Regions from separate parts of the Micromonospora sp. NPDC005710 genome, predicted to be linked through region 1. Evidence: predicted binding sites of a transcription regulator. Region 1 holds the regulator's gene; each other region holds the start of a gene.
What was found. Region 1 encodes HrcA, which represses chaperone genes, less so after heat shock. Its sites were predicted from a motif close to GGTTNGCACNCTCNNNNNGAGNGTGCNAACC; they were not measured.

Region 1 (9,621 bases):
CGGCAACGTCATCTGGTGCGCCGCCCAGTACATGCGCGAACGCGGCGGACGAATCGTCAACGTCTCGTCCCGTGGCGCGTTCCGCGGCGAGCCGCACCAGCCGGCGTACGGCGCCAGCAAGGCGGGGCTGAACGCGCTGGGCCAGTCCCTCGCCGTGGCGCTCGCGCCGTACGGCATCGGGGTCGCCACCGTCGCCCCGGGCTTCGTGGCGACCGACATGGTCACCGAGTACCTGCGCGGTGCGGAGGGCGCTGCCGTCCGGGCGCAGAGCCCGTTCGACCGGGTGGGCCGGCCCGAGGAGATCGCCGCCGCCGTGCACTGGCTGGCCTCGCCGCAGGCCGAGTGGGCCTCGGGCACGATCGTCGACCTCAACGGGGCCTCCTACCTGCGCAGTTGAGGTCGACACCGCGAAGCGGGTAACAGGTGTGCCTACCGGTAGATGAGGAAGGCCACGAAGATCGCCACAGCGACAACCAGGGCGATCGTGGCTGCAATACGGAACCTTGATCTGCTGCGATAGTTCATCGCCCGCAGCTCCATCTCCTTTTCGAGCCTCGCTCTCGCCGCCGCACGTTGCCGGTCACGGATGGTGCGGGGTTCGATCACCGCCCAACGATCATCGCGTCGCACCCGTGTCGGTGGCTCACGGTTGAGTTTGCTCCAGCGCAAACCAGAGGCGTCGGTGAAATAGATCCCGATCGCCAGATCACCGGTCTTGGCCCTCCGTGCGACGTCAACCCCCGGCACCTCCAGATAGGAGAAGCTCCCCGCGACCTCCCCCATCAGGACGTGCAGGGCGGACGGATAGCTGCCGATCAACCGCTCATTCCTCAGGAGCATGACCTGAAGGTCGTAGAACGGCACGCCACTGTAATTGGCGATGGTGAAGCTTCGCACCTCGTCAGGGCCCTGCGGCAGGTCACCCAACACCGGAACGATCAGCCGCGCCTGAGCTGCCTCATTGTCGCGTTGTTCCTCTCGCCGCACCTGGATCTCGTGGCGAAACAGAAGCCAGGTAGCCATTGCGGCGAGACCCGACAACAGCAGGCCGATGACACTTCCCCACGCCTGCATCCAGTCGGTGATCTTCGGAGCCTCGGCAGCGAGCACCGCGCCAGGGTACGCGCGACCGTCCACAAAGGCTGATCGACTGTCGGCCATTGGACGCTCCCTCGCGCCCACGCTCGCGCGGCCGCGGCGTTCCCTCGTGGCGACCAGCCGCAGATCACTCGACCGGGGAGGTGGTTGACAGTTCGCGGGCGGGTAAGTCCCACCGACATGGCCGACTCCGCGCTGCTGGACCTGACCGCCGACTACCGGGTGGCCGATGGCCACGACGACGACCCCGTCCTGCTCCGTCCCGACGGCACCCCCGTCGAGACCTGGCGCGAGGACTACCCGTACGACGAGCGGTTGGACCGCGACGAGTACGACCGCGACAAGCGGCTGCTCCAGATCGAGCTGCTGAAACTCCAGGACTGGATCAAGGAGTCCGGCGAGCGGCTGGTGATCATCTTCGAGGGCCGGGACGCAGCCGGCAAGGGCGGCACCATCAAACGCTTCATGGAGCACCTCAACCCGCGCGGCGCGTCGGTGGTGGCGCTCGCCAAGCCGGACGAGCGGGAAGCCGGCCAGTGGTACTTCCAGCGGTGGCTGGCGCACCTGCCGGCGGCCGGCGAGATCGTGCTGTTCGACCGTTCCTGGTACAACCGGGCCGGCGTGGAGCGGGTGATGGGCTTCTGTAGCCGCAAGGAGTACCTGGAGTTCCTGCGGCAGGCCCCGGAGCTGGAACGGATGCTGGTGCGCTCGGGCATCCGGTTGGTCAAGTTCTGGTTCTCCGTCTCCCAGAACGAGCAGCGCACCCGGTTCGCGATCCGCCAGGTCGACCCGGTCCGGCAGTGGAAGCTGTCCCCCATGGACATCGCCTCGCTCGACCGCTGGGACGAGTACACCGAGGCCAAGGAGGCGATGTTCTTCTGGACCGACACGGCCGACGCGCCGTGGACGGTGGTGAAGAGCAACGACAAGAAGCGGGCCCGCCTCGAGGCGATTCGGCACGTGCTGCACCGCTTCGACTACACCGGCAAGGACCCTGAGGTGGTGGGCACACCGGACCCGCAGATCATCGGCCCGGCCGGGCTGGACCTGGGGCCGGAGGAAGAGGTGGTGCCGGTGTTTCCCCGGCCCTGAACGGGCCCGAGCCCTCTGTTACCAGCGGCCAAGGCGGGTGGCGAGCACGCTGAGGGCTGCCACCCCGGCGGTGGGGGTGCGCAGCACCGCCTGGCCTACGTCAAGCGACGGTTACGACCGCTCGGCCACCTGGCCGACGAACGCGACCCACGCGGCCGGAGGGAAGGTCAGCGCTGGACCCGACGGGTCCTTCGAGTCGCGCACCGCGACGACGCCCGGAAGGTTGTCGGAAACCTCAACGCAGTCGCCGCCGTTGGAGCTGCTACGCGTGCTCTTGCGCCACAGGGCGCCGGTCAGATCAGCCATGACCTTGCCTCTAGGTAGTCGATGGTTTGGCGGCGTGGGAGAGCCACTGAGCGCAGCGTATCCCAGGTGGCCCAAAGGGTGGCGGTGTCGTTGGTCAGCCGCCCCGCAGCCTGGTCGTCTAGATACGCGACATCGCCGTCTTCGGTTGTGGCGATGACGAATGGCCCCGCCTGCCCGGCGTGGAGGCCCGCGTCCAACGGCAGCACATGAAGAAGCACGTTCGGCCGCTGAGCCATCCTTACCAGGTGGTCTAGCTGCGGATTCATGATCTCGGGGTCGCCACGACGAAGGGCGAACTCGTCAATCACCGCAACGAAGAGTGGGGGCTTTCGTCGATCGAGCACCGCCGTTTGCCGCCGTAGCCGGGTCTCGACGTAGTCCGCAACCTCGTCCGGGTCGAGCACTCCACTGGCCAGCACCGCCGAGGCGTAATCCGGAGTTTGCAACAAGCCGGGGATGACCGCTACCTGAAAAGACCGCAGGGCGGACGCCTGAAGCTCGGTCTCCACCCACGGGCGTAGCCACGCCGGTTCCCGCCGCTTCAAGACGTCCGGCCAAACGTCCTCAACCTCCCGGCCGAGCGCAGCGGCTGCGGCTGCGCGGTGGCGCGGGTGTGGAACTCGGCCGGGGTTGACCCAGCGCGCCACCGTCTTCGGGTCTACGCCTACCTGCTCGGCAAGACTCTCAACGCTCTCACCCGCGTCGGCCAACGCCGCCCGTAGCGCCTGGTTCACACCCACCTCCTAGCGAACGTCTTCAACGTCTATAGAACGTATAGCTACGTGGTGTAGTCGTCCAGCTCCAATGGGCAAGGTGCTTTGTAGACGGCGCGGCCGGTAGGGACTTCAAGACTCGGCGGACGCGTTCGTACCGGGGCCGCCCCTGGTGGGCGAGCACCAACTGGGGCGGCCCTCTCCACAGCGACGATCGGAGGAAGCACCTTGCCGGACGAGCCACCCGAATCGAAGCCCGACCCGCGGCCCCTGCCGAAGGTCAAGACGGGCGACGTCCTGCGCCTGACCTGCGCCGCGAGTGTGCAGTTCATGCGCCCGATCGTCGTCCGCGTGATCCGGCCGTTGCGCTGGCCCACCTATGACGGGTGGTTGTGGATTGACGCGTACGAGTTGGGGGCGCGCGGCGACGCGGTCGCGCGGCGCACCCTGTTCGTCATGACCGCCGGCCTCGTCTGGCAGGACCCGCCGACCCAACCCGGCCGGAAGACCACCCGCGGTCCGGTCGCTCGCAAGCCAATGCGGGTCGGCTGATGCGTGGCAAGCCTGAGCACAAGCCATTACGCCCATCGTGGCGTTGCCCTAACTGCGGCATCTTATGGCCCTGCTCGGCCGCGAAGCTGCGCCTCCTCGGCGAGTTCCGCCAGGATCGGCCGGGCCTGCTGGTGCACTTGGCGAAGATTCAGGAGGAGGCGACGGCCGACCTGACAAAGCTCAACCCGAACGCCAGACTGCCGGACCTGACCCCGCGATTCGTTGGCTGGGCTGAACGCCGGTAGCCCCTCTCGAAAGCTCGCCCGCGCGGTCAGCTCACCAGCGGCCGAGGCGGGTGGCGAGCACGCTGAGGGCTGCCACCCCGGCGGTGGAGGTGCGCAGCACCGCCGGCCCGAGGCGTACGGGTCGCCCGCCGGCCTCGGCGAAGGCGGTCAGCTCGGCCGGGGCGATGCCACCCTCGGGGCCGACCACGAGCACTATCTCACCGGCGGTCGGCAGCTCGGCGGTGGTGAGCCGGTCCCCGGCCTCCTCGTGCAGCACGAACGCGGCGGCCGCACCGGCGATCCGGCGGGCCACCGTTGCGGTGGACTCGTCCGGCGCACCGGCCACCACCGGCAGCCACGGCCGGCGGGCCTGCTTCGCCGCCTCCCGGGCGGTGGCCACCCATTTCTCCCGGGCGCGTACGCCCCGGTCGCCGCGCCACTGGACCACCGAGCGCGACGCCGCCCAGGGCACGATCTCGTCCACCCCGACCTCGGTCATCGCCTGCACGGCCAGTTCGCCCCGGTCGCCCTTGGCGATGCCCTGCACCGTCACCAGACGGGGCACCGACGCGTCCGCGTACCCCCGGGAGGTGACGGTTACCTCGAGGCTGCCCCGGCCGACGGCCGTGACCACCGCGGTGGCCGTGCCACCCCGGCCGTCGGCGAGCAGCAGTTCCTCGCCGACGCGCAGTCGCTGCACCGTGGCGGCGTGGTGCCCCTCCGGGCCGTCCAGAGTCAGGGCGGTGCCGGTGGGCAGTGCCTCCACCAGGAACAGCGGTGCGGACACCTCAGGCGTGCCCGTTGAACGCGTCGCGCATCCGGGAGAAGAAGCCGCCCTGCTTGGATAACTCGGCGACCTCCTCACCGCGGGTCTTGGCGAAGTCGCGCAGCATCTTCTCCTGGTCCGGGTCGAGCTTGGTCGGCGTGCGCACGTCCAGGTGCACGTAGAGGTCGCCTCGGCCGGTGCCGCGCAGGTGCGGCACGCCCCGCGCGCGCAGCCGCAGCGTGCTGGCCGGCTGGGTGCCGGCCTTGACGTCGAGCGTCTCCTCGCTGTCGAGGGTCTTGATGGTCAGCCGGGTGCCCAGCGCCGCCGCGGTCATCGGAACGGTGACCCGGCAGTGCAGGTCGTCGCCCTTGCGGGAGTACACGTCGTGCGGGCGCTCGTGGATCTCCACGTAGAGGTCGCCGGCGGTGCCGCCGCCGGGGCCGACCTCGCCCTGCTGGGCCAGCCGGATCCGCATGCCGTCCTCGACGCCCGCCGGGATCTTGACGGTGAGCGACCGGCGGGTCCGCACCCGGCCGTCGCCGGCGCAGGTGGGGCAGGGGTGCGGGATGGTGGTGCCGTAGCCCTGGCACACGGTGCACGGCCTGGCGGAGACCACCTGGCCGAGGAAGGTGCGCTGCACCGACTGCACCTCACCCCGACCGCCGCACGCCTCGCAGGTCGCCAGGTGCGTGCCGGCCGCCGTGCCGGCGCCGGAGCAGGTGGTGCAGAGCACAGCGGTGTCGACGGTGATCGGGGCCTCGACGCCGAACGCCGTCTCGTGCAGGTCGAGTTCGAGTCGCAGGATCGCGTCGGCGCCCGGCCGGGTACGCGGCCGGGGGCCACGGGCGCCACCGCCCGCACCGCCGAAGAACGCGTCCATGATGTCCTGGAAACCGACGAACGGGCCGGCGCCTCCGGGGCCACCAGGGCCGCCGGCACCGCCCCCGCCCGGGGCGAGCGGGTCGCCACCCAGGTCGACGATCTGCCGCTTCCGATCGTCCGAGAGGACCTCGTACGCGGCGTTGATGTCCTTGAACTTCTCCTGAGCCTCCGGGTCCGGATTGACGTCCGGGTGGAACTGGCGTGCCAGCTTGCGGTAGGCGCGCTTGATCTCGTCATCGGAGGCTTCCCGGCTCACACCGAGAATGCCGTAGTAGTCCCTGGCCACTGCGTTCCGTGTCCTCATGTTCGTCTCGCGTTGCGCCGGTCGGCGGCCGCAGCCGGCCGCATCGGCCCTGACCAATCAGTTCTGGGCCAGCAACTCGCCCACGTAGCGTGCCACGGCGCGCACCGTGGCGATGTTGCCGGGGTAGTCCATCCGGGTGGGCCCCAGCACCCCCAGGCCGCCCAGGATCGTGGTGCCCGGGCCGTACCCGGTGCTGACCACCGAGGCGGCGCGCAGGTTGTCGAACTCGTTCTCGTCGCCGATCAGCACCCGGGTCGTGCTCGGCTCGGTCTCACCGATGAGCTTGAGCAGCACGACCTCCTCCTCCAGAGCCTCCAGGATCGGCCGCAGGGACCCCTGGAAGTCGAGCAGGCCACCCCGGGTGAGGTTCGCGGTGCCGGCGAGGGCGATCCGCTCCTCGTGCCGCTCGACGAGTGTCTCCAGCAGGACGGTGGCGAGGGTGGTCATCGTCGGACGCAGCCCGGTCGGCGCTTCCTCGACGAGCGCCTGCACCAGCGGCGGCGTCTCGGACAGCCGGGCGTTGGCGAGCTTCTCGTTGATCAGTCGGCGCAGATCGGTGACGTCGTCGGCGGGCACCGGCCCGGGCAGCTCCACGAGCCGCTGCTCCACCCGCCCGGTGTCCGCGATCATGACGAGCATCAGCCGGGTGGTGGAGATCGGCACCAACTCCAGGTGACGCACCGAGGAGCGGGCCAGGCTCGGGTACTGCACGACGGCGACCTGCCTGGTCAGTTGGGCGAGCAGTCGTACCGTGCGGTGCACCACGTCGTCGAGGTCGACGGCGCCGACCAGGAAACGCTCGATGGCCCGGCGTTCGGCCGGGCTGAGCGGCTTGACCCGGGACAACCTGTCGACGAAGAGGCGGTAGCCGCGGTCGGTGGGCACCCGGCCGGCACTCGTGTGCGGCTGCCGGATGTAGCCCTCCTCCTCCAGCACCGCCATGTCGTTGCGGACCGTGGCCGGGGAGACCCCGAGCTGGTGCCTCTCGACGAGAGCCTTGCTGCCGACCGGCTCCTGGGTGGAGACGTAGTCCTCGACGATGGCGCGGAGCACGGCGAGTTTCCGGTCGTCGAGACCCATCCTCCGCACCTCCTGTCGCACGTCGGCCGCCGGCCTCGGGGCCGGCCGGGCCGTCCTGGCACTCGACTGTAGCGAGTGCCAGTCTACGTCGGCAGGCCCGCCGACGCGATGATCAACGGCCACCGGTCGGTGCGGCCCCCGCCACCCCGCTGGGCCGATCGGCCCACACCACCCGGCGATGTCGCTCTGGTGCGGCGTTGCCACCGGCCCCTACCGTGACATCCATGACTGAACCTCCTCGCCCTCCCGGGTCGGGCGACCCCGGCAACTACCCGCCGGAGCCCACCTCGCCGGGCCCGTTCCCGTCGACCGAGCCGCCCACCGCACCACTGTCCGGGGCTCCCGGCCCGGCCGGCTATCCCCCGCCCGGTGGCTATCCGCCGCCCACCGGTGACCAACCGCCGTCAGGTGGCTACCCTCCGGCAGGCGGCTACCCCCCGCCCGGGGGTTATCCCCCGCCCGGCGGCTACCCGACCGGCGGCGCCTACGGCGGCCCCGGCGGTGGCTATGCCAACAACGAGGACAAGACCTGGGCGCTCGTCGCGCACTTCGGCGGCGCGCTCGGCGCGCTGGTCAGCTTCGGCCCGCTGGGCTTCGTCGCCCCGCTGATCGCCTACCTGGCCCGGGGTCAGCAGTCGCCGACCGTCCGGGCGCACGCCCTGGCCGCCCTGAACTTCCAGATTCTCTGGTCGATCATCGCGTTCGTGCTGCTCTTCGTGAGCTGGTGCCTGCTCTTCCTGCCCAGCATCGCCGTCGTGGTGATCCAGATCCTGTTCGGGATCATCGCCGGCATGAAGGCCAACGAGGGCACCCCGTACCGCTACCCGATGACCGCGAACTTCATCAAGTGAACCGTGCCGGCCGCTCCCCCGGCCGGCCCGGAACACCGCCGCCCCGACCCCGGGGCAGCGGGCCACTCAGGGCAGCAGGTCGCGGACGACAGCGTCGGCGAGCAGCCGCCCACGCAGTGTGAGCACCGCCCGGCCGCCGGCGTACTCGTCGGCGGCCAGCAGGCCGCCGGCAAGCGCTCGCTCGGCGCCGGCCCGGCCGGTGGCGTCGAGCACCGACAGCGGGAGACCACTGGCCAGCCGCAACCGGAGCATCACGTCCTCCATGTGCGCCTCGTCGACGGTGAGCACCTCCCGGGCCAGGCCGGGAGACGCACCGGCGGCCAACCGCTTGGCGTACGCCGAGGGGTGCTTCACGTTCCACCAGCGCACCCCGCCGACGTGGCTGTGCGCCCCCGGGCCCAGCCCCCACCAGTCCGCGCCGGTCCAGTAGAGCAGGTTGTGCCGGCAGCGGGCCTCCTCGGTGCGGGCCCAGTTGGAGACCTCGTACCAGGAGAGCCCGGCCGCGTCGAGTGCGGCCTCCGCGGCCAGGTAGCGGTCCGCTGCCACGTCGTCACTGGGGTACGCCAGCTCGCCGCGCCGCATCCGGGCGGCGAGCCGGGTGCCGTCCTCGACGATCAGGGCGTACGCGCTGACATGGTCCACCCCGGCGGCGACGACCTGCTCCAGCGAGGCGGCGAAGTCCTCGGCCCGCTCCCCCGGGGTGCCGTAGATCAGGTCCAGGTTGACGTGCGCGAACCCGGCGTCGCGCGCTTCCAGGGCGGCGGCGGTGGCCCGGCCGGCGCTGTGGTTGCGGTCCAGGATCGCCAGCACCCCCGGGGAGGCGGACTGCATGCCCAGCGAGATCCGGGTGTAGCCGGCGGCCCGCAGCGCCGTCAACGATTCCGGGGTGACCGACTCGGGGTTGGCCTCGGTGGTCACCTCGGCGTCGGCGGCCAGCCCCCAGGTGCGGTCGATGCCGTCGAGGATGCGGGCCAGATCGTCGGCGGGGAGCAGGGTGGGCGTGCCGCCGCCGACGAAGACGGTGTCGACCCGGGGCGGCGGGTTGTCGCCGAGCACCCGGGCGGCGAGCGTCAGCTCGGCCAGGACGGTGTCGGCGTACCCCTCGCGGCTCGCGCCGCCGCCCAGCTCGGCGGCCGTGTAGGTGTTGAAGTCGCAGTACCCGCAGCGGCTGGCGCAGAACGGGACGTGCACGTACACGCCGAAGCCGCGCGCGCCGACCGCCGTGGTGGCGGTGGCGGGCAACGATCCGTCGACGGGGACGGTCTCACCATCTGGAAGGACGCCGGGCATGGCCACTAGTGTGCCCGGCATGACCTCTCCCGACGTCCTCGTGCGGGTCGCCACGGCTCGTGGGGTGACCACCCTCACCCTGGACAGCCCGCACAACCGCAACGCGCTCTCCACCGGTCTGATGACCCAGCTGCTGGCCGGGTTGGCGGACGCGGTCGCCGACGAGGCGGTCCGGGTGATCGTGCTCGACCACACCGGCCCGGTCTTCTGCTCCGGCGCGGACCTGAAGGAGACGGCCGCGGCGTACGCCAGCGGTTCGGTGCCGGCCGGCATGCTGGCTGACGTGCTCGCGGCGCTCTGGGAGTGCCCGAAGCCGGTGCTGGCCCGGGTCGGTGGGCCCGCGCGGGCCGGCGGGCTGGGCCTGATCGCCGCCGCTGACCTGGCGGTCTGCGCCGACGAGGCGACGTTCGCGTTCACCGAGGTACGCATCGGGGTGATCCCGGCGGTGATCTCGGCGACGGTG
Region 2 (9,621 bases), on a different contig from region 1:
GCCGACCTGTCGTACGAGGGGTCGCCCGCGCTGCGGTCCACCGAGGCGGCCGAGCGGCGGCTGGCGGAGCAGGGCGTCACCGTACGCCGGGCGGAGCCGACGGACCTGCCGGCGCTGACGGCGTTCGCCCGGTCCACCTTCGGCGGCGCGTGGGACGGCGAGCTGACCGGGTCGGTGGGGCGCGCCGACGCCGGTTGCCACCTGGCGGAGCGGGACGGCGAGGTGCTCGGCTTCGCCGCGTACGGGTCGTCCCGGCCAAGTTGGTTCGGCCCGATGGGCACCGCGCCGGCCGCGGAGGGGTCGGGCATCGGCGGGGTGCTGCTGCGGCGCTGCCTGCGTGATCAGCAGGCGGCGGGGCTGAGCCAGGCACAGATCGGCTGGGTGGGGCCGGTGCCGTTCTATTCGGGCAGTGCGGGCGCGCGGATCGAGCGGGTCTTCTTCCTGTTCCGGCGGACCCTACCGACGACATAACAGGGGCAAAAAGGACATAGATCCATTCGCCCGCATCGGTCCTCGCGGCCCCCTACCGTTTCGGTAGAGGAGGCAGCCATGACCACGGACGACAACCAGACCGAGGACGGCCAGCCGATCACCTGGAAACCGGTGGGTGAACTCCCCGGCCAACTGCCGTTCGACCGGCTCGACTACGGCGACGCCGAACAACTGGCCGAAATGACCACCGACGGTGAGCCCTTGGCAGCCGAGGAGCCGCAGGAGATGGTGGACGCGCCGGTCCAACTGCTTCCGCCGTACGGCCGGGCGCAGAAACGGCGCAACCAGCGCAGGCTACCGACCTGACGACGAACGGGGCGGACCGCGTCAGCGGCCCGCCCCGGTCGGTGTCGGAACTGGACTCAGAAGTCCATGTCCCCGCCACCCGGGCCAGCCGGGGCAGCCGGGGTCTTCTCCGGCTTGTCCGCGACAACTGCCTCGGTGGTGAGGAAGAGCGCCGCGATGGAAGCGGCGTTCTGCAGCGCCGAACGCGTCACCTTGGCCGGGTCGATGATGCCCGCGGCCAGCAGGTCGACGTACTCGCCGTTGGCGGCGTTGAGACCGTGACCCGCTTCGAGGTTACGGACCTTCTCCACCACGACGCCGCCCTCAAGGCCGGCGTTGACGGCGATCTGCCGCAGCGGGGCGTCCAGCGCGACCTTGACGATGTTCGCACCGGTCGCCTCGTCGCCGACCAGGTCGAGCTTGTCGAAAGCGGTCTTGCCGGCCTGCACCAGCGCGACGCCACCACCCGGGACGATGCCCTCCTCGACGGCGGCCTTCGCGTTGCGAACGGCGTCCTCGATGCGGTGCTTGCGCTCCTTGAGCTCGACCTCGGTGGCCGCGCCGACCTTGATGACCGCAACGCCGCCGGCCAGCTTGGCCAGCCGCTCCTGCAGCTTCTCGCGGTCGTAGTCGGAGTCGCTCTTGTCGATCTCGGCCCGGATCTGGTTGACCCGACCCTGGATCTGCTCGGCGTCACCGGCACCGTCGACGATGGTGGTCTCGTCCTTGGTCACCACGACCTTGCGGGCGCGGCCCAGCATGTCGAGGCTGGCGGCGTCGAGCTTGAGGCCGACCTCCTCGCTGATGACCTGGCCACCGGCGAGGATGGCGATGTCACCGAGCATGGCCTTGCGGCGGTCACCGAAGCCCGGCGCCTTGACGGCGACCGACTTGAAGGTGCCACGGACCTTGTTGACCACCAGGGTGGCCAGGGCCTCGCCCTCCAGGTCCTCGGCGATGATCAGCAGCGGCTTGCCCGACTGCATGACCTTCTCCAGGATCGGGAGCAGGTCCTTCACCGACGAGATCTTGCTGTTGGCGATCAGGATGTACGGGTCGTCGAAGACGGCCTCCATACGCTCCGGGTCGGTCATGAAGTAGGCCGAGATGTAGCCCTTGTCGAAGCGCATACCCTCGGTGAGCTCCAGCTCCAGCCCGAAGGTGTTGCTCTCCTCGACGGTGATGACGCCTTCCTTGCCGACCTTGTCCATCGCCTCGGCGATGATCTCGCCGACGGTGCTGTCGCCAGCGGAGATGGAGGCGGTGGAGGCGATCTGCTCCTTGGTCTCGACGTCCTTGGCGAGCTTGGTCAGCTCCTCCGAGACGCTCGCGACAGCAGCCTCGATGCCCCGCTTCAGGGCCATCGGGTTGGCGCCGGCGGCCACGTTGCGCAGGCCCTCGCGAACCAGGGCCTGGGCCAGGACGGTCGCCGTCGTCGTGCCGTCACCGGCAACGTCGTCGGTCTTCTTGGCGACTTCCTTGACCAGCTCAGCGCCGATCTTCTCGTACGGGTCCTCGAGCTCGATCTCCTTGGCGATGCTCACACCATCGTTGGTGATGGTGGGGGCACCCCACTTCTTCTCGAGCACGACGTTGCGGCCCTTGGGGCCGAGCGTCACCTTTACGGCGTCGGCGAGCTGGTTCATGCCCCGCTCGAGGCCGCGGCGAGCCTCTTCGTCGAAAGCGATCATCTTGGCCATACGGCGTTGTCCTCCTGGACACTCACGGGCCACCCGAGTTTGTGTGCCCCGGATGGGCCGCCTGGTGTGCGCACCTTGGGACGTCGCCACCTGGCGACGACGACGTCCTTCGGCCGGGCCGGATAGCCCGCGACGACCGGCCATGTGCCGCCCCGGTGTCTCCACACCGGCGCAACCTGGCCCCACCGTCCCGACCGCTGGCACTCACGGTATGCGAGTGCCAATGACTTGTTTAGCACTCTCCCCTGCCGAGTGCAAGCACGATGCCGCCGCTCAGCCGAGTTCCGCGGCCAGCACGGAGGTGTTCACCGGCGCCTCATGAGCGCGCTGCTCGGCGTATGTCAGCACCAGACCGATCAGCTGGGCGAGATGAGCCGGCAGGGCCAGCACGGCGGTGATCCCGATCACGACCACCGCTCCGACCGCCGTACCTGGCGACGCGAACGGATCCGTACCGAACGCGGAGGTGCCCACCCCCTCCAGGGAACTGGAGACCACACTGACGACGATCACCGCCAGGGCGACCAGTGCCACCCGACCGAGCAGCAGGCCGAGCCGGTCGTGGAACATCCGGAACGACCGACCGATCGGGTTCTGGCGTTCGAAGAGATAGACCGGGCCGGCCATGCTCAACGCGAAGGCCAGGTAGATGCCCGGCAGCACGCAGAAACAGACACCGACGCCGATGATCAGGCTGACCAGCAGGGTCCAGCCCCACAGCCCGAGCGCCCGACGAAGGCCGTAGCGCAGCGCCGACTCCAGGCTGGCCGGTTGACCGGCCGCCTGCCGGGTGATCACCCAGGTGCCGGCGGCCCACCCGACGGACTGCACCAACCCGATCACCAGGCTGCCGCCGACGAGCACGACCAGGAGGCTCAGCACCTCGGTGGCGAAGTTGTCAGGCAGCACGGGGTTCGGATTCGACTCGGCCTGCGCGGCCCAGTTAGCCGACGGGTCCACCCCGAGGGCGATCACCGAGAGCACCGCCGCCGGCAGCACCTGGGTGAGCAGCATGATCGGCACCAACTGCCGCCAGCCTCGACGCAGCGCTCCCCCGCACCTGTTGAACCAGCCGCCGACGCCGGCACCGGGCGGCGTGATCAGGGCGTCGTTCGGGTCGAACCCGTAACCCGGCGGGTACCAGCCGACCGGCGGCCCCGGATACCACGGCTGCCCGCCGTAGGGACCCGCCCCGGGCGGGTAACCCCCGGTCGGCGGAAACACCCAGCCCGGCTGTGGGGCGGCACCCCCGGCACCCGGCGCGGGATCCCAGCCGGGCGGCGGACCTGCCTGACCGGACGGAGGCGGGCCCGGCCCCCAGCCGGGCGGCGGACCGGGCTGGCCGGGGCCGCCGACGGGCGAGGACGGGTCCGGCTCCCCCGGCCCGGGGGACGGAGGGGGCGGGGGTGGCTGGTCGTTCATGAACGCTCCTCAGCATCGGCTGGAACGGTTCACGATCTTCCCGGCTACACGCCCCTGCCGCAGCCCCGACTCACCGGGCCGATCAGCCAGGAAGCTCAGCCGATGACGCGTACGTGCTCTGCCTGGGGGCCCTTCTGACCCTGGGCGACCTCGAACTCGACCCGCTGACCGTCGTCCAGCGCCTTGTAACCGTCCATCTCGATGGCGGAGAAGTGGACGAAGACGTCCTGACCGCCGTCGACGGCGATGAAGCCGTAGCCCTTCTCGGCGTTGAACCACTTCACGCTGCCCTGTGCCACGGTGCACTTCCCTCACTCTGCGCGGTGTTACCTGACCCGGCGCACGGCGCGGCCGGGCGCCCCGATCACCGCCCCAGCGATCGATGACCGCCATTGAAACAGGTGACGGAAATCGCACGCTACACGAGCTACGACGGCCACGCACGGCCACAAATCGGACACACTCCGGGGCGCTGCCGACACACCGATCGGCCCGGGTGCCCACTGCACCGGATTCGTGAGCGTCATTGCGAATTGACCAACGGCCGCGAGGTGCCCGCGCGGCGGCGGCAATCGGGCACAGCTCACGAAGATCCGCTGTGGTAGGCATGCTGACATGACCACCGACATGGGCTCGTCGGGCTCGCGGCTCGCGGAGATCCGCCGGGTCCGACCGGAAGACGCCGCCCGGACGCGGGCGCTGCGCCTGGAAATGCTCGCCGACGCGCCGTTGGCCTTCCTGGAGACCCTGGCGGACGCGGCGGCCCGACCCCACAACGAGTACGCGGCCCGGATCGCGTACACCTCGGCCGGGTCCCGCAACGCCCAGTTCATCGCCGACCCCGGCGGCCGGCTGGTCGGGCACGCCGGTGGCACCAGCACCCCGGACGAACCCGGGCTCACCGTGATCTACGCCGTGTACGTCACGCCGACCTGGCGCGGCAGTGGACTGCTCGGCGAACTGATCGACGGAGTGGCCGCCTGGTCGCAAGCCTGCGGCCGACCGGAACTGCTGCTGGAGGTGGTCGTCGGCAACGACCGCGCCTACCGCGCCTACCAACGGCTGGGCTTCAAGGACACCGGCGTACGGGTCCCCCACCCCACCATCCCAGCCCTAACCGAGCTACAAATGCGCCGCCCAGCCTGACCCGGTCCGGTGATCAAGAGGTTTGCGTCAGAAACGGCGCTGACGTTGACGCAAACCTCTTGATCACCGAGAGCAGTTGATCAGACGTGTCGCCGAGACTGCACGATCCGGAACCGGTTGGCCACGTACGCGCCGTCGGTCAGGGCCGAGTTGGCCGCCGCGTTGGCTCCGCTGCCGTGGAAGTCGGAGAACGCCGCCGACTGGTTGACGAAGACACCGCCGGTGAGGTTGCAGGACAGGTGCACCCCGACCTCCACCGCCACCGCCTCGACGGCGTCCAGCACCGCCTCGTCGGTCGAGTAGACCCCGGCGGTGAGCGCGCCCTTCTCGCCGACAGTGCGGCGCAGCAACTCCAGGCTGTGGGCTGTGGAGTCGGTGGCGATGGCGAACGAGATCGGCCCGAACCACTCCCGGCCGTACGTTTCCGTGTCGTCCGCGGTCAGCTTGACGATCGTCGGGGTACGCACCACGGCGTCGGCGTACGACGGGTGGGCGACGGTGCGCGACTCCAGCACCGGCTCGCCGACCTTCGTCACCTCGGCCAGCCGCTCCAGCACCCCGTCGTTGACGATGGCGCCGGTCAACTCCACGCCCCGGGCCGGGTCGGCGGTGAGCTTGCCGACGGCGGCGGCGATCCCGCCCGCCACCTCGTCGAAGCTCTTGTGCCCCTGGTCGGTCTCGATGCCTCCGGCCGGGATGAGGATGTTCTGCGAGGTGGTGCACATCTGCCCGCTGTAGAGGGTCAGCGTGAACCCGAGGTTGCGGCACAGGCCGGCGAAGTCGTCGGTGGAATCGATGACGACTGTGTTGAGGCCGGCCTTCTCGGTGTAGACGGATGCCTGCCGGGCGTGCGTCTCCAGCCAGTCGCCGTACTCGGTGGAGCCGGTGAAGTCGACGATCTTGACAGAGCGGTGCAGGGCCAGGTCACTGGCCAGCTTCTCACCTGGCGCCTCGGCCGCCAGCATGATCAGGTTCGGGTCGAACCCGGCCTCGGTGAGCACCTCCCGGGCGTACTTCACGGTGATGGCCAGCGGCAGCACCGCGCGCGGGTGCGGCTTGACGATCACCGGGTTGCCGGTGACGAGCGAGGCGAACAGCCCGGGGTACGAGTTCCAGGTCGGGAAGGTGTTGCAGCCGATCACCAGCGCCACCCCGCGCGGCACCACGTGGAACGTCTTGGTCATCCGCAGCGGGTCACCCTTGCCGGCGGCCTTCTCCCAGCCGGCCGTGCCCGGGTGCCGGGTCATCTCGGCGTACGCGTACGCGAGCGCTTCCAGTGCCCGGTCCAGCGCGTGCGCGCCACCGGCCTGGAAGGCCATCACGAACGCCTGCCCGCTGGTGAACTGCACAGCGTTGGCCAGCTCGAAGATGTGCTTGTGCAGCCGGTCGAGGATCTCCAGGCAGACACCGACCCGGGCCTGCGGGCCGGCGTCGCGCCACGCCGGCAGCGCGGCGGAGGCGGCGCTGACCAGCTCGCCGGGGCCGGCGTGCGGGTACCGCACCGCCAGCTCCACGCCGAACGGGCTCGTCTCGGTGGCGACTGGCTCGCCGCTGCCGGGCTGGTCGAGCGGAAAATCACCACCGAGGTACGCCTCGAAGGCGGCCTTACCGTCGGCGGCGGCGGTCTCGCCGTACACCCGAGGGCTGGGGGATTCGGGATAGGCGGACCAGTAGCCCCGCTCCGTGATCGCGGTCAGCGCACGGTTGAGGGTGTCGGCGTGCCTGTCGTACAGGGGATGCGGGGTCTCCGTCATGCCCGCCATCATGCCTGAGCCAAGTCCGCGAGCAGTAGCGCCGATACCTGTCAGAGGGTGAGCTGCCAGTCCGTCCAGGAGTCCACCGGGCGGAAGCCGAGCTGCTCGTTGATCGCCACCATGTAGCTGTTGCTGGCGGCGTTGATGGTGTCGATGCTCCGCACCCCCGGCTCGTGGGTCAGCAGGTGGTGCAGGTTCTCCGCCTTGGCGATGAGGCCGAGCCGGCGCCCACGGTGGGCAGGGTCGACGATGGTGATCTGCTGGAACGCGTGCCAGTCGGCGGAGGCGCTCACCTCCAGCAGCGTCCAGGCGACCAGCCGACCGGATGCCTCGTGTCGCATCCCGAGGTGGTATCGCCGCCGGCCCCTGGCCTCCGAAGCCCGATCGGTTCCACGGATGCGCTCGGCGTCCACCTGCTCCGGCTCCCACTGCACGTCGCCCAGGGGCGCGTCCATCATCAGCCGGCCGTCCAGGTAGGCGATATCCGTCAGATACTCCTGCGGGGTGGCACCCTGCCAGCAGACCGACCGGTAGCCCTCGGCTCGGGGCTGGGCCTCGGCGAGCGCCGCCCGGAGTGCGATCCGGTCGATCTCGGCGACGTCGAGCCGGCGACGCACCTCGACCAACGCGGCTTGAGCACCGGTCGAGGCGGCGAACGCGTCACCTGCCACGCTTCGGGCCGGGCCGTCGGGCAGCGCGGAGACGGTCAGTGCCACGACCCGCTTGCGGCCGTGCTCGCGCAGCAGGCGCACTCCGTACTCGTGCAGTGCCCGGCCGACGCCCCGGCGCCGCAGCTCGGGGTGCACCTTCAGCTCGGCGTTGGCATTGTCGGTGTTGTCGAGCTGCGGTAGGTCCAGCTGAAGATAGCCGGCCGGCACGCCGTCCAGTCGGGCCAGCGCCCAGAGCGTCTGGGTGCCGGGCATCGGTGTGTGGAACAACGCGTCGAACCGCCGCCGGCAGAAGGGCGGCAGATCCGGCAGATCGACGCCGTTGACGGCCGATCCGATCCGGTACGCCTCGTCGACCGAAGCTTGGTCGGCGCCGTCGAACGACGCGATCGTGATGCTCATGCCGCTGAGGGTGCACCCGGACAAAGCGATCGGGCCAGCGATTAATCGCTGGCCCGATCGAACGTGGTCGGGAGGAGCACTCGCACAACGCCTCCGGCGTTGGGTCGTAAGAACTTCAAAAGTCTTCGGCGAAATGCCCTCCCGCACGGAGCATCTTGCGCCGTCCGGTTCCTGCCGTCAAGTCCGTAGCGGCGGGTTTTCCACACTCACAGCGAAAACCCAGTTACCGAGTGATCCACTCGGCAGTCCGGCTCAGCCGAGGAGGCCGGCGTCGCGGGCGGCGCGCAGCGAGGGCTTGATGTGATGGGTCGGACCGACCTGCCCGGCCACCGCGTCGATGGTTTTCAGGCCCTCGCCGGTGTTGAAGACGACAGTTTCGGCGGTCGGGTCGAGCCGACCGGACTCGACAAGCTTGCGCAGCACGGCGACCGTCACGCCGCCTGCGGTCTCGGCGAAGACCCCTGTGGTGCGGGCCAGGTCGCGGATGCCCGCCCGGATCTCGTCGTCGTCGGCGTACTCCATCCAGCCGCCGGTGCGGCGGACCGCCTCCAGGGCGTAGAGGCCGGCTGCCGGGTCGCCGATGTTCAGCGACTTGGCGATGCCGGTCGGCTTGACCGGGATGATCGTGTCGGTGTCCGCGTGCAGCGCGGTGGCGATCGGGTTGCAGCCGGCGGACTGCGCGCCGAAGACCTTCCAACCGCCGGCCGGCGCCTCGACCAGGCCGATCTCCACCAGCTCCGAGAACGCCTTGTCAATCTTGGTGAGCAGCTCACCACTGGCCATCGGGATGACCACCTGTGCGGGGATCCGCCAGCCGAGCTGCTCGGCCACCTCGTAGCCGAGGGTCTTGGAGCCCTCCGCGTAGTACGGCCGGACGTTCACGTTGACGAAGGCGGTGTCCTCGAACTCGTCGGTCTCCACCAGTTCGCCGCAGAGCCGGTTGACGTCGTCGTACGAGCCGTCGATGGCGACCAGTTCGCCGCCGTAGACGGCGGTGGTGATGACCTTGCCCTGCTCCAGGTCGCTGGGGATGAAGACCACCGAGGGCACCCCGGCGCGGGCGGCGTGCGCGGCGACCGAGTTGGCCAGGTTGCCTGTCGACGCGCAGGCGAACCGGCTGAAGCCGAGCGCCTTCGCGGCGGTGAGCGCCACCGAGACGACCCGGTCCTTGAACGAGTGGGTGGGGTTGGCGCTGTCGTCCTTGACCCAGAGCGGCGCGGTGATGCCCAGCTCGGCGGCGAGGTGCGGGGCCGCGACGAGCGGGGTCAGCCCCGGGTCGAGGGTGACCCGGGTGGCCGGGTCCTGACCGGCGGGGAGCAGCGCGGCGTACCGCCAGATGTTGTCCGGCCCGGCCTCGATCTGCTCACGGGTCACGGTGGCCAGCGCGGCGGTGTCGTAGTCGACTTCCAGCGGGCCGAAACACTCGTAACAGGCGTGCTGGGCGGCGAGCGGGTACCGGGCCGAACAGGCACGGCAGACCAGGGCGCGGGCCGGGCTGGCGGAGGTGTCAATGCCGGAGCTGACGAGCGTCGACGTCATGTCGAGATCCCTCTCATCTTTCCCCGCATCGCACGGTGCGGCGGGGACGGAATTGGCACCTGCCCCGCGGGTCGCTCAGCGGTGAGCGCGCGGGGTGGTTGCCGGGGCGTCGTCGGGCCGTATCCCTCAGCCCCTCTGGATGAGGTATTCAGTTGTGCCGCCGAGTCTAGGACAACGCTGTCGACGGTTGCTACCGCTGATCCCAGGTAGTGG
Region 3 (9,621 bases), on a different contig from region 1:
CCGAGCGGAACCACCCGGGCGGAGCCGGCCGGCAGCTCGGGCAGGTGGCCGCCCAGGTCGGCGTGCTCGACGCCGGCCGGAAGATCAATGCTGGGCGAATTTTCCACGATTGCTCCCCTGAGCTGCTCGGATGGGCTTCAGCGAGGTGGCGCGGGCGGGCACCGGAGCGCGCCACGGTGCCGGCACGTCGCCTCATCGTACCCAGTGAGCTGGGCGACCCGTCCGTGGCAGGCCGGCCCGGCCCGGAGGCCGGGGGGCGGACGTCCGCCCCGCCGTGGGTCTACGGTGAAGGGGTGCACGACGAGCCCATCGACCCGTTCAACGGCGACCCGGCCGATCCGACAGCGGGTCTGGATGACCCGGGCGACGACGCGACGCCGGATCCGCTCACCGACGTCGAGCGGCAGGACGTGCTGGAAGACCTCGCCGACCTGGAGATCTACCAGGCTCTGCTGGCCCCGATCGGGGTGCGCGGGCTGGTGATCGAATGCGAGGACTGTCGCGAGCCGCACTACTTCGACTGGGACCTGCTCCGCGGCAACCTGCGGCACCTGCTCAACTCCGGGCGGCCCCGGGTGCACGAGCCCGCGTACGACCCCGACCCGGACCACTACGTGACCTGGGACTACGCCCGGGGGTACGCGGACGGGGTGCACGACACCCTGTCCGAGGGCACCGAGGACGAACCGGGCCCCCCGACCGTCACCACGTGACGCCGCCACGCGGCTGAACGGCGTACCCCCTGCTGTCGCGTGGCGTACCCCGCTGAGCCCGGCGCCCTACGGGGCCCTGCTTCCGCGCGGAGTGCCCGGCGGCGGCCCTGCGGGGTGTCAGGCCACCAGGCCGGCGCGGAACCCCGCCGCCACCGCGTGCGCCCGGTCCCGGGCGCCGAGCTTGCGGAACAGCCGGCGGGCGTGCGTCTTGACGGTGTCCTCCGAGACGAACAACTCCCGGCCGATCTCCGCGTTGCTCTTGCCCTCGGCCATCCCGAGCAGCACCTGAAGCTCGCGTTCGGTGAGGCCGATCGACGCCCGACTCGGCCGGGCGTTCGGGGCGGGACGGCCTGGGTCGGTCTGCGTCGTCGACTCGCCGGACCCCGCCTCCGCCTCGTCGTCGCCCCGCTGAACCGGCACCGACGGCACACCGGCCGACCCGTCAGCGGCAGCGGCCGCCCAGGCGGGATCACCGGAACCACGTGGCGACGGCCCGGAACGACCGGAACCACCCACCGCGGCGGCGTCGCGGGCCGGATCGGTCACCCGCTGCCGAGAGGCACGGCCGGGCGCGGTGAGCAGCAGGAGCGCCTTCGCCACCGCGCTGGTCAGGTCATGGTCGACATTCTGGATCAGCCCCCGGGCCCCGGCGCTGATGGTGGCCGCCGCGGCCTCGGACTCCTCGGTGCCGAGCAGCAGCACCGCCGCCTGCGGCGCACGCGCCAACACCCGGCGGACGAAGCCGGCGCTGTCCGGCCGGGTGAGGGCCGTGTCGGCCAGAACCACGTCGGCCGGTCGCTCGGCCAGCCGCAGCATCACCTCGGGATCAGAGACGGCGGTACGAACGATCGCGGACAACCCCAGTCGCGCGGCAGCAGAAGTAAGGTGCTGGGCCGCGAGTGGTGTCCGAACGCACACAAGAACGGTACGCACTGTGGTCTCCTCTCCGCCAACGAGCAGACCATGACGGGGTCGGCTGGGGAGGGGGTTCCGGGCAATCCTTCGAACTTTTCCGACAGATGGGGCAAAAGCCGCAATATCCCGGACGTTTTCGATCACACACGTGTGAGTTGACGACGGCCCGGGTACCGGGAGATCCAGGCCGGGAACGGTGCGCCTGCGCGGCCCGCCGCCCGGATGCCGGCCATAAGGATTCTCGCGGAGCCGCGCGGGAGGAGGGGTGCTGATGTCGAACGTACGTAGACTGCCCGGACCCATCGTCGATCTCTGGGACTGGCAGCGACTCGGTGCCTGTCGAGGGCGCGACAGCGCCCAGTTCTTCCACCCCGACGGTGAGCGAGGATCATCCCGGCTGCGCCGCGAGTCCGCCGCCAAGTCGGTCTGCCGCGCCTGCCCGGTCCGCGCCGAGTGCGCCGCCCACGCGCTGTCCGTACGAGAGCCGTACGGCGTGTGGGGCGGCTTCAGCGAGTCGGAGCGCCTGCGACTGCTCGCCGTTGGCTGGGAGGACCTGGCCGACCGCCGGCACGCCCGGGTCGACGTCGCACGGCTGGAAGCCCGCCTGGGCCGCCCGCACAAGTCGACAGTCCCCGCCCAACGAAACGTCGCCTGACCCGACCCGTCCCTGACGTCCGCGAAACCGCGCCCCCGATCTGGAGGCGCGGTTTCGCGCGTTGTGACAACGACCGCCCACGACCACCTCACGCTGACCGTCGGGGGCGATGATCGACAAGATTTCCTTGATGTCGGGGCATCCCGCTCTCCCCGGACACCGCGATTTCCATCAAGCCGAGTGGATCAAGCCGAGCCCGCCGAAAGGCGGCGCCGGGCCGTGGCTCAGCGGACGGTGACCGTGACCGTGTGCCAGCCGGTGGCGCCGTCGGGGACGACGTCCTGCGTACGTTCGGTCTGGGTCTCGCCTGTCGCGTCGGTCGCGCGGACCTGGAGCCGGTGTTCGCCCGGTGTGGCGTCCCAGCGCCAGGACCACTGCACCCAGGTGTCGACCGAGACGGTCGGCGCCAGCGTGGCTTCCTGCCACTGGCCGTCGTCGACGCGTACCTCGACTCGGCTGATGCCCCGGTGCTGCGCCCAGGCGACTCCGGCGACGGTCACCGGGCCGGTGGTGAGCCGGTTGCGTCCCCGCGGCGCGTCGATCCGGGACTGCGTCTTGATGGGCCCTTGGGGGGACCAGCCGCGCGGCACCCAGTACGCGTCGAAGTCGGCGAACCGGGTCAGCTCCAGTTCGGTCACCCATTTGCAGGCTGACACGTAGCCGTAGAGGCCGGGCACCACCATCCGGACCGGGAAGCCGTGCTCGACCGGCAGCGGCTCACCGTTCATCCCGACGGCCAGTAGCGCGTCCCGTCCGTCGCGCAGCGCGGCGGTGGGGGTGCCGCAGGTCCAGCCGTCGACCGACCGGCCGACGACCTGGTCGGCGTCGTCGTCGGGCTCGACTTCGTCGAGCAGTTCCCGCAGGGGTACGCCGAGCCAGCGGGCGTTGCCGATCAGGTCTCCACCGACCTCGTTGGAGACGCAGGCGAGCGTGACGTACCGCTCGACGAGCGGTCGGGCCAGCAGGTCCGCGTAGGTGTAGGTACGTTCCCTGCCGACCCGCCCGTGGATCCGCAACCGCCAGGTGTCCGGGTCGACCTGGGGCACCACGAGCGCGGTGTCGATCCGGTAGAACCCGAAGTTCGGGGTGACGTACGGCGCGAGCTGGGTCACGGAGAGGTCCGCGCCGGCCGGAACGGCCGGTGCGGGGGCGACCGGGGCGGGTAGGCGGATCGCGTCGCGGGCTGCGGAGACCCCCCGTCGACCTGCCAGCCAGCGTCCGCCCAGACCGGCCACCACCGCCGTGCCGAGAAGTACTCCGCTGCCGGTGAGGAAACGCCGCCGCGATTCCGGGTCCACTTCGTCAGGACCGGCCGGCGGGGTGGGTGGTGACCAGGACCAGGGGTTCAGTTCGAACGGTCCGGCGATGAACAGCCAGAGGACCACGGCGCCGAGGCCGGCGCCGACCAGGGACGGCAGCGCGTCGGCCAGGTCCGCGCCGGAACGGGTCACCGCGGCCGCGACGCCGATGACACCGAAAACGGCGATGCCGGCCAGGCCGAGTGCCAGTCGGCGGATTGCCAGTACGCCGAGGAGTGCGGCGAACGCGCCCAGCAACACGGCGGTGCCGACCAGCAGCGCGATCTTGTCGGCGGTGCCGAAGAGATCGATGGCCAGTTGCTTCAGGGACTCGGGGACGGCGTCGACGATGACCCCGCCGACCGCGACCAGGGGCGCCGACCGGGGGCCGGTCAACACCGCCACCGGTTCGGCGATCCCGATCGCGACGGCGGCGGCGGTGATTCCGGCCAACGCGGCGTACCGCCGTGACGTGGTGCTCATCGGCCCAGTGTGCGCGATCATCTTGCCCGGCCGCCAACAACGTCAGCGTTCGGTAATGACCTGCCTGGCCGGAGAACGAACCGGGGCACACCGCCGTACGACGGTGTGCCCCGGTTGTCGCTACCGGATCAGAAGCCCGGGCCGTGCTGGTGGCCGTGACCGTGGCCGTGCCCGCCGCCGGCGGCCGACTCGGCCTGCGCCGGCTTCTCCACCACGAGGCTCTCCGTGGTGAGCAGCAGACCGGCGATCGAGGCGGCGTTGGTGACCGCGTTGCGGGTCACCTTCACCGGGTCGATGATGCCGGCCTTGACCAGGTCGACGTACTCGCCCTTGGCGGCGTCGAGGCCGTTGCCCCAGTCGAGGGCGGCGACCTTCTGGGTGACGACGTAACCGTCGTGACCGGCGTTCTGGGCGATCCAGCGCAGCGGCTCGACGAGCGCCTTGCGGACGACCGAGACGCCGACCTTCTCGTCACCGGTGAAGCCGAGGTCGTCGTCGAGCACCGAGAGGATCTGCACCAGTGCGGCGCCGCCGCCGGGCACAGTGCCCTCCTCGACCGCGGCCTTGGTCGCCGCGATGGCGTCCTCGATGCGGTGCTTGCGCTCCTTCATCTCGACCTCGGTCGCCGCGCCGGCCTTGATGACGGCGATGCCACCGGAGAGCTTCGCCAGCCGCTCGGCCAGCTTCTCCCGGTCCCAGTCGGAGTCGGAAGCCTCGATCTCCTTGCGGATCTGGGACACCCGGTCGGTGACGTCGGCCTTCTGGCCACCGCCGTCGACGATAGTGGTGTTCTCCTTGTCGACCACGACCCGCCGGGCGGTGCCGAGCACCTCCAGGCCGACCTGGTCGAGCTTGTAGCCCAGCTCCGGGGCGACCAGTTCGGCGCCCGTGGAGATCGCGATGTCCTGGAGCATCGCCTTGCGCCGGTCACCGAAGCCCGGGGCCTTCACGGCGCAGACCTTGAGGGTCTTGCGCAGCGAGTTGACCACCAGGGTGGAGAGCGCCTGGCCGTCCACGTCCTCGGCGATGATCAGCAGGGGCTTGCTGTTCTGCAGGACCTTCTCCAGCAGCGGCAGCAGCTCCTCGATCGCCGAGATCTTCTGGGTGGTGACCAGGATGTACGCGTCCTCGAGGACGGACTCCTGACCCTCCAGGTCGGTGACGAAGTTCGGCGAGATGAAGCCCTTGTCGAACTGGAGGCCCTCGGTCACTTCCAGTTCGGTGGTGAGCATCGAGCCTTCCTCGACGGTGATGACACCGTCGCGGCCGACGCGCTCCATCGCCTCGGCGATCAGGTCGCCGATCGTGGAGTCCTGCGCGGAGATCGTCGCCACGTTCGCGATCGACTCCTTGCTGGTGACCTCGGCAGCCTTGCCGAGCAGCGCCTCGGAGACCTTGGTGGCCGCCGCGTCGATGCCCCGCTTGAGACCGGCCGGGTTGGTTCCGGCGGTCACGTTGCGCAGACCCTCGCGAACCATCGCCTGGGCCAGCACGGTAGCGGTGGTGGTCCCGTCGCCAGCGACGTCGTTGGTCTTGGTCGCCACCTCCTTGACCAGCTGCGCGCCAAGGTTCTCGTACGGGTTGGTGAGCTCGATCTCCTTGGCGATGGTCACACCATCGTTGGTGATCGTCGGCGCACCAAATTTCTTGTCCAGGACGACGTTGCGCCCGCGCGGGCCGAGGGTGACCTTGACCGTGTCCGCGAGGGCGTTGACACCGTGCTCCAGCAGGTGTCGGGCGTCGTCCGAGAAACTCAGGATCTTCGCCATAAATGTCCCTTCGAAGCGCCATTGCCCCGGCCCGGCGAGCCGGACCGGGGCAATGGCGCTGATCGGTTGCTTACTTCTCGATGACCGCGAGGACGTCGCGGGCGGAGAGCACCAGGTACTCCTCGCCGGCGTACTTGACCTCGGTGCCGCCGTACTTCGAGTAAAGGACGGTGTCGCCGACGGTCACGTCAACCGGAACCCGGTTGCCGTTGTCGTCGACGCGCCCCGGGCCGACAGCGAGGACAGTGCCCTCCTGCGGCTTCTCCTTGGCGGTGTCGGGGATCACGATGCCCGACGCCGTGGTGGTCTCAGCCTCGTTCGCCTGGACCAGGATCCGGTCCTCGAGCGGCTTGATCGCTACCTTGGTCGCCGTAGTCACGGGCATACCCTCCGGGGTACTGGTTTCGTTGCTGGCCGGCAAAGCCGACCAGCGTCAATTGCCTATACCACCGGGCGGGGCCGTCGTCGCGGGTGCCGGTCCGCCTGGTGTGCGCACCCGGGTCGCGAGACCCGGAAGCTGGCACCCTCAGGGTGAGAGTGCTAATCGCAGGTTATTCCGTGGCTAGCACTCCGTCAAGGAGAGTGCCAGCGCGTCGCGCCCCGCCAGCCAGTATTTCCCGGTCGGCCGGGACAATGACCGGGTGGATCTCGATCAGCTGGCGGCGCTGCGTACCCCCGAGGGGTCGGCCGCACTCACGGCGGCGGCCGAGCTGGCCGGCGGTGATCCACTGGTCGCGGCGTCGGCGCTGCGCGCGGCCGGGGTGCCGCCGACCCTCGCCGCGGCGGCGCTCACCCAGGCCGAGCTGCGCCACCGGGCGGTCGGCAAGTTCGGCTCGGCCGCCGCTGGGATGTTCCTCACCCGTCCCGGCCTGGAGCAGGCCACCCGCCGGGTCGTCGCCGACCGGCGGGCCGCCCGGTTGTCGGCGGCCGGCGTACGCACGCTGGCCGACCTGGGGTGCGGGCTCGGGGCCGACGCGCTGGCCGCCGCCCGCGCCGGCATCCGGGTGTACGGGGTGGAGGCGGACCCGGTGACAGCGGCCATGGCCGCCGCCAACGCCGCCGCGGCCGGGTTGGCCGAGTTGTTCACTGTCGAGTGCGGCGACGCGACCGGGTTCGACGTGTCACTGGTGGACGGGGTCTTCTGCGATCCGGCCCGCCGCGCCACCGGCACCGGGCGGCGGATCTTCGACCCACGCGCCTACTCACCGCCGTGGGACTTCGTCACCGGGCTGGCCGAGCGGGTGCCACGCACCGTGGTAAAGGTGGCGCCGGGCCTGGACCACGCGCTCATCCCGGCCGGCGCGGAGGCCGAGTGGGTGGGAGTGGACGGCGACCTGGTCGAGGCGGCTCTCTGGTGCGGCGAGTTGGCGGAGGTGCCCCGCCGCGCCACCCTGTACCGCCAGCGGGGCACCGAGGTCCACTGCCACCAGCTCATCGGCTCGGGTGCTACCGAGGCGCCGGTCGGGCCGCCGCGCCGTTACCTGTACGACCCGGACCCGGCGGTGGTCCGCGCGCACCTCGTCGCCGAACTGGCCACCGAACTGGACGCCACCCTCGGTGATCCGAGCATCGCCTACCTGTATGCCGACCAGCCGATCCGCACCCCGTACGCGCGCTGCCTGGAGATCACCGACGTGATGCCGTTCTCGCTCAAGCGCCTGCGGGCGCTGCTGCGGGAGCGCCGGGTGGGCCGCGTGGAGATCCTGAAGCGCGGTTCGGCGCTGACCCCGGAGCAGCTCCGGCGGGACCTGCGGCTGGCCGGGGACGCGGCGGCGAGCCTGGTGCTCACCCGGGTAGCCGGCGCACCGACCGTGCTGATCGGCCGGCCGGTCGACCCGGCGTTACGTCGACCTACCCGTGGGATACCCGGGGAGTAACAGTCGCGTTGCTGAATTGTTATCGCCCCCAACAAACTAGGCACGTGCGCGGTCTTGTGGAGCCGGTGTGACGCGAAATACGTTGCCGGACACAACAAAACAACACCTCCCCACCTCCGAAAGGACCCTGCACATGCGTAAGGGGATCCTCACCATCGCCGCCGTGAGCCTGCTCACGACCGGCGGCTTGACCGCCTGCAGCGACGACTCCGGCACCGGCTCGGCCGACTCCAAAAAGACTCCCAAGATCGGCGTGATCCTTCCGGACAGCAAGTCCTCCCCCCGCTGGGAGACGGCGGACCGTCGCTTCCTGGAGGAGGCGTTCAAGGCCGCCGGCGTCCAGTCCGACATTCAGAACGCCCAGAACGACAAGGCCGCCTTCCAGACCATCGCCGACCAGATGATCACCGGCGGCGTCACCGCCCTGATGATCGTCAACCTGGACTCCGGCACCGGCAAGGCAGTGCTCGACAAGGCCAAGTCGCAGGGCGTCGCCACCATCGACTACGACCGGCTCACCCTGGGCGGCTCCGCCCAGTACTACGTCAGCTTCGACAACGAGGTCGTCGGCAAGCTCCAGGGTGAGGGCCTGTCGAAGTGCCTGACCGAGAAGGGCGTCAAGAACCCTGTCGTGTCGTACCTGAACGGCTCGCCCACCGACAACAACGCCACCCTGTTCAAGGCCGGCTACGACTCGGTGCTCAAGCCGAAGTTCGACTCCAAGGAATACACCAAGGGCCCGGACGACGCCGTGCCGGGCTGGGACGGCCCCACCGCCGCGACCATCTTCGAGCAGCAGCTCACCGCGACCAAGGGCAAGATCGACGGCGTGCTGGCGGCCAACGACACTCTCGGCAACGCCGCCATCTCGATCCTGAAGAAGAACAAAATCAACGGCAAGGTGCCGGTGACCGGGCAGGACGCCAGCGTGGAGGGCCTGCAGAACATCCTCGCCGGTGACCAGTGCATGACCGTCTACAAGGCAGTCCGGGAAGAGGCCAAGGCCGCCGCGGACCTGGCCATCGCGCTCGCCAAGGGCGAGAAGAAGGACACCGGCCAGTCGGTGAAGGACGGTGACCGCGACGTCCCCTCGGTGCTGCTCACCCCGAAGGCCATCTACAAGGACAACGTCAAGGACGTCATCGCCGACGGCTACGCGACCAAGGAGCAGGTCTGCACCACGGCGTACGCCAAGTTCTGCGCCGAAGCCGGCATCAGCTGACCGACGCCGCAGTACCCGCCGGGACGACCATCGCCGCCCGGCACGGGAGCACCCTCCCGTGCCGGGCGGCGCCCGCCGGACGGGCCCCGACCCTCCCTTAAGAAGGAGACCCCGTGTCCGCGATTCCCCTGCTGGAACTCCGCGGGATCGACAAGAGCTTCGGTCCCGTCCAGGTGCTCCGCGACGTCGCCCTGAGCGTCCACCCGGGCGAAGTGACAGCACTTGTCGGCGACAACGGCGCCGGCAAGTCGACCCTGGTGAAGTGCATCAGCGGCATCTACCCCACCGACGCCGGTGAGGTCCTGTTCAACGGCGCACAGGTGAACATCGGCAGTCCCCGCGACGCCGCCACGCTCGGCATCGAGGTCGTCTACCAGGACCTCGCGCTCTGCGACAACCTGGACATCGTGCAGAACATGTTCCTCGGCCGGGAGAGGCGCAGCGGCATCGTCCTGGACGAGCCGACAATGGAACAACTCGCCGCCGAGACCCTGGCGGGGCTCTCCATCCGTACCGTCACCTCGCTTCGCCAGCACGTCTCCAGCCTCTCCGGCGGTCAGCGCCAGACCGTGGCCATCGCCAAGGCGGTGCTGTGGAACAGCAAGCTCGTCATCCTGGACGAGCCGACCGCCGCGCTGGGCGTGGCACAGACCGCCCAGGTCCTCGAACTGGTCCGTCGCCTCGCCGAC

Region 2: the regulator HrcA is predicted to act here: its motif matches at 2,673-2,703, upstream of groL (chaperonin GroEL).
Region 3: the regulator HrcA is predicted to act here: its motif matches at 6,349-6,379, upstream of groES (co-chaperone GroES).

Annotation. Positions count from the first base shown of each region.
Region 1 is NZ_JBEXYP010000022.1:32,334-41,954, forward strand. It holds gene ABZ406_RS25145 (SDR family oxidoreductase) at 1-397, shown strand, start outside; gene ABZ406_RS25150 (hypothetical protein) at 430-1,110, opposite strand; gene ppk2 (polyphosphate kinase 2) at 1,279-2,190, shown strand; gene ABZ406_RS25160 (DUF397 domain-containing protein) at 2,302-2,496, opposite strand; gene ABZ406_RS25165 (DUF5753 domain-containing protein) at 2,484-3,230, opposite strand; gene ABZ406_RS25170 (hypothetical protein) at 3,540-3,761, shown strand; gene ABZ406_RS25175 (16S rRNA (uracil(1498)-N(3))-methyltransferase) at 4,038-4,772, opposite strand; gene dnaJ (molecular chaperone DnaJ) at 4,774-5,919, opposite strand; gene hrcA (heat-inducible transcriptional repressor HrcA) at 5,995-7,017, opposite strand; gene ABZ406_RS25190 (DUF4870 domain-containing protein) at 7,242-7,868, shown strand; gene hemW (radical SAM family heme chaperone HemW) at 7,935-9,158, opposite strand; gene ABZ406_RS25200 (enoyl-CoA hydratase-related protein) at 9,178-9,621, shown strand, end outside.
Region 2 is NZ_JBEXYP010000002.1:192,591-202,211, forward strand. It holds gene ABZ406_RS03210 (GNAT family N-acetyltransferase) at 1-471, shown strand, start outside; gene ABZ406_RS03215 (hypothetical protein) at 550-798, shown strand; gene groL (chaperonin GroEL) at 855-2,477, opposite strand; gene ABZ406_RS03225 (hypothetical protein) at 2,751-3,899, opposite strand; gene ABZ406_RS03230 (cold-shock protein) at 3,995-4,198, opposite strand; gene ABZ406_RS03235 (GNAT family N-acetyltransferase) at 4,515-5,045, shown strand; gene paaN (phenylacetic acid degradation protein PaaN) at 5,126-6,799, opposite strand; gene ABZ406_RS03245 (GNAT family N-acetyltransferase) at 6,850-7,869, opposite strand; gene thrC (threonine synthase) at 8,122-9,408, opposite strand; SAM riboswitch class I at 9,419-9,554, opposite strand.
Region 3 is NZ_JBEXYP010000015.1:130,105-139,725, reverse strand. It holds gene guaB (IMP dehydrogenase) at 1-107, opposite strand, end outside; gene ABZ406_RS21185 (DUF5319 domain-containing protein) at 294-713, shown strand; gene ABZ406_RS21180 (response regulator transcription factor) at 831-1,646, opposite strand; gene ABZ406_RS21175 (WhiB family transcriptional regulator) at 1,900-2,283, shown strand; gene ABZ406_RS21170 (molybdopterin-dependent oxidoreductase) at 2,508-4,064, opposite strand; gene groL (chaperonin GroEL) at 4,193-5,833, opposite strand; gene groES (co-chaperone GroES) at 5,904-6,218, opposite strand; gene ABZ406_RS21155 (methyltransferase domain-containing protein) at 6,475-7,710, shown strand; gene ABZ406_RS21150 (substrate-binding domain-containing protein) at 7,844-8,932, shown strand; gene ABZ406_RS21145 (ATP-binding cassette domain-containing protein) at 9,046-9,621, shown strand, end outside.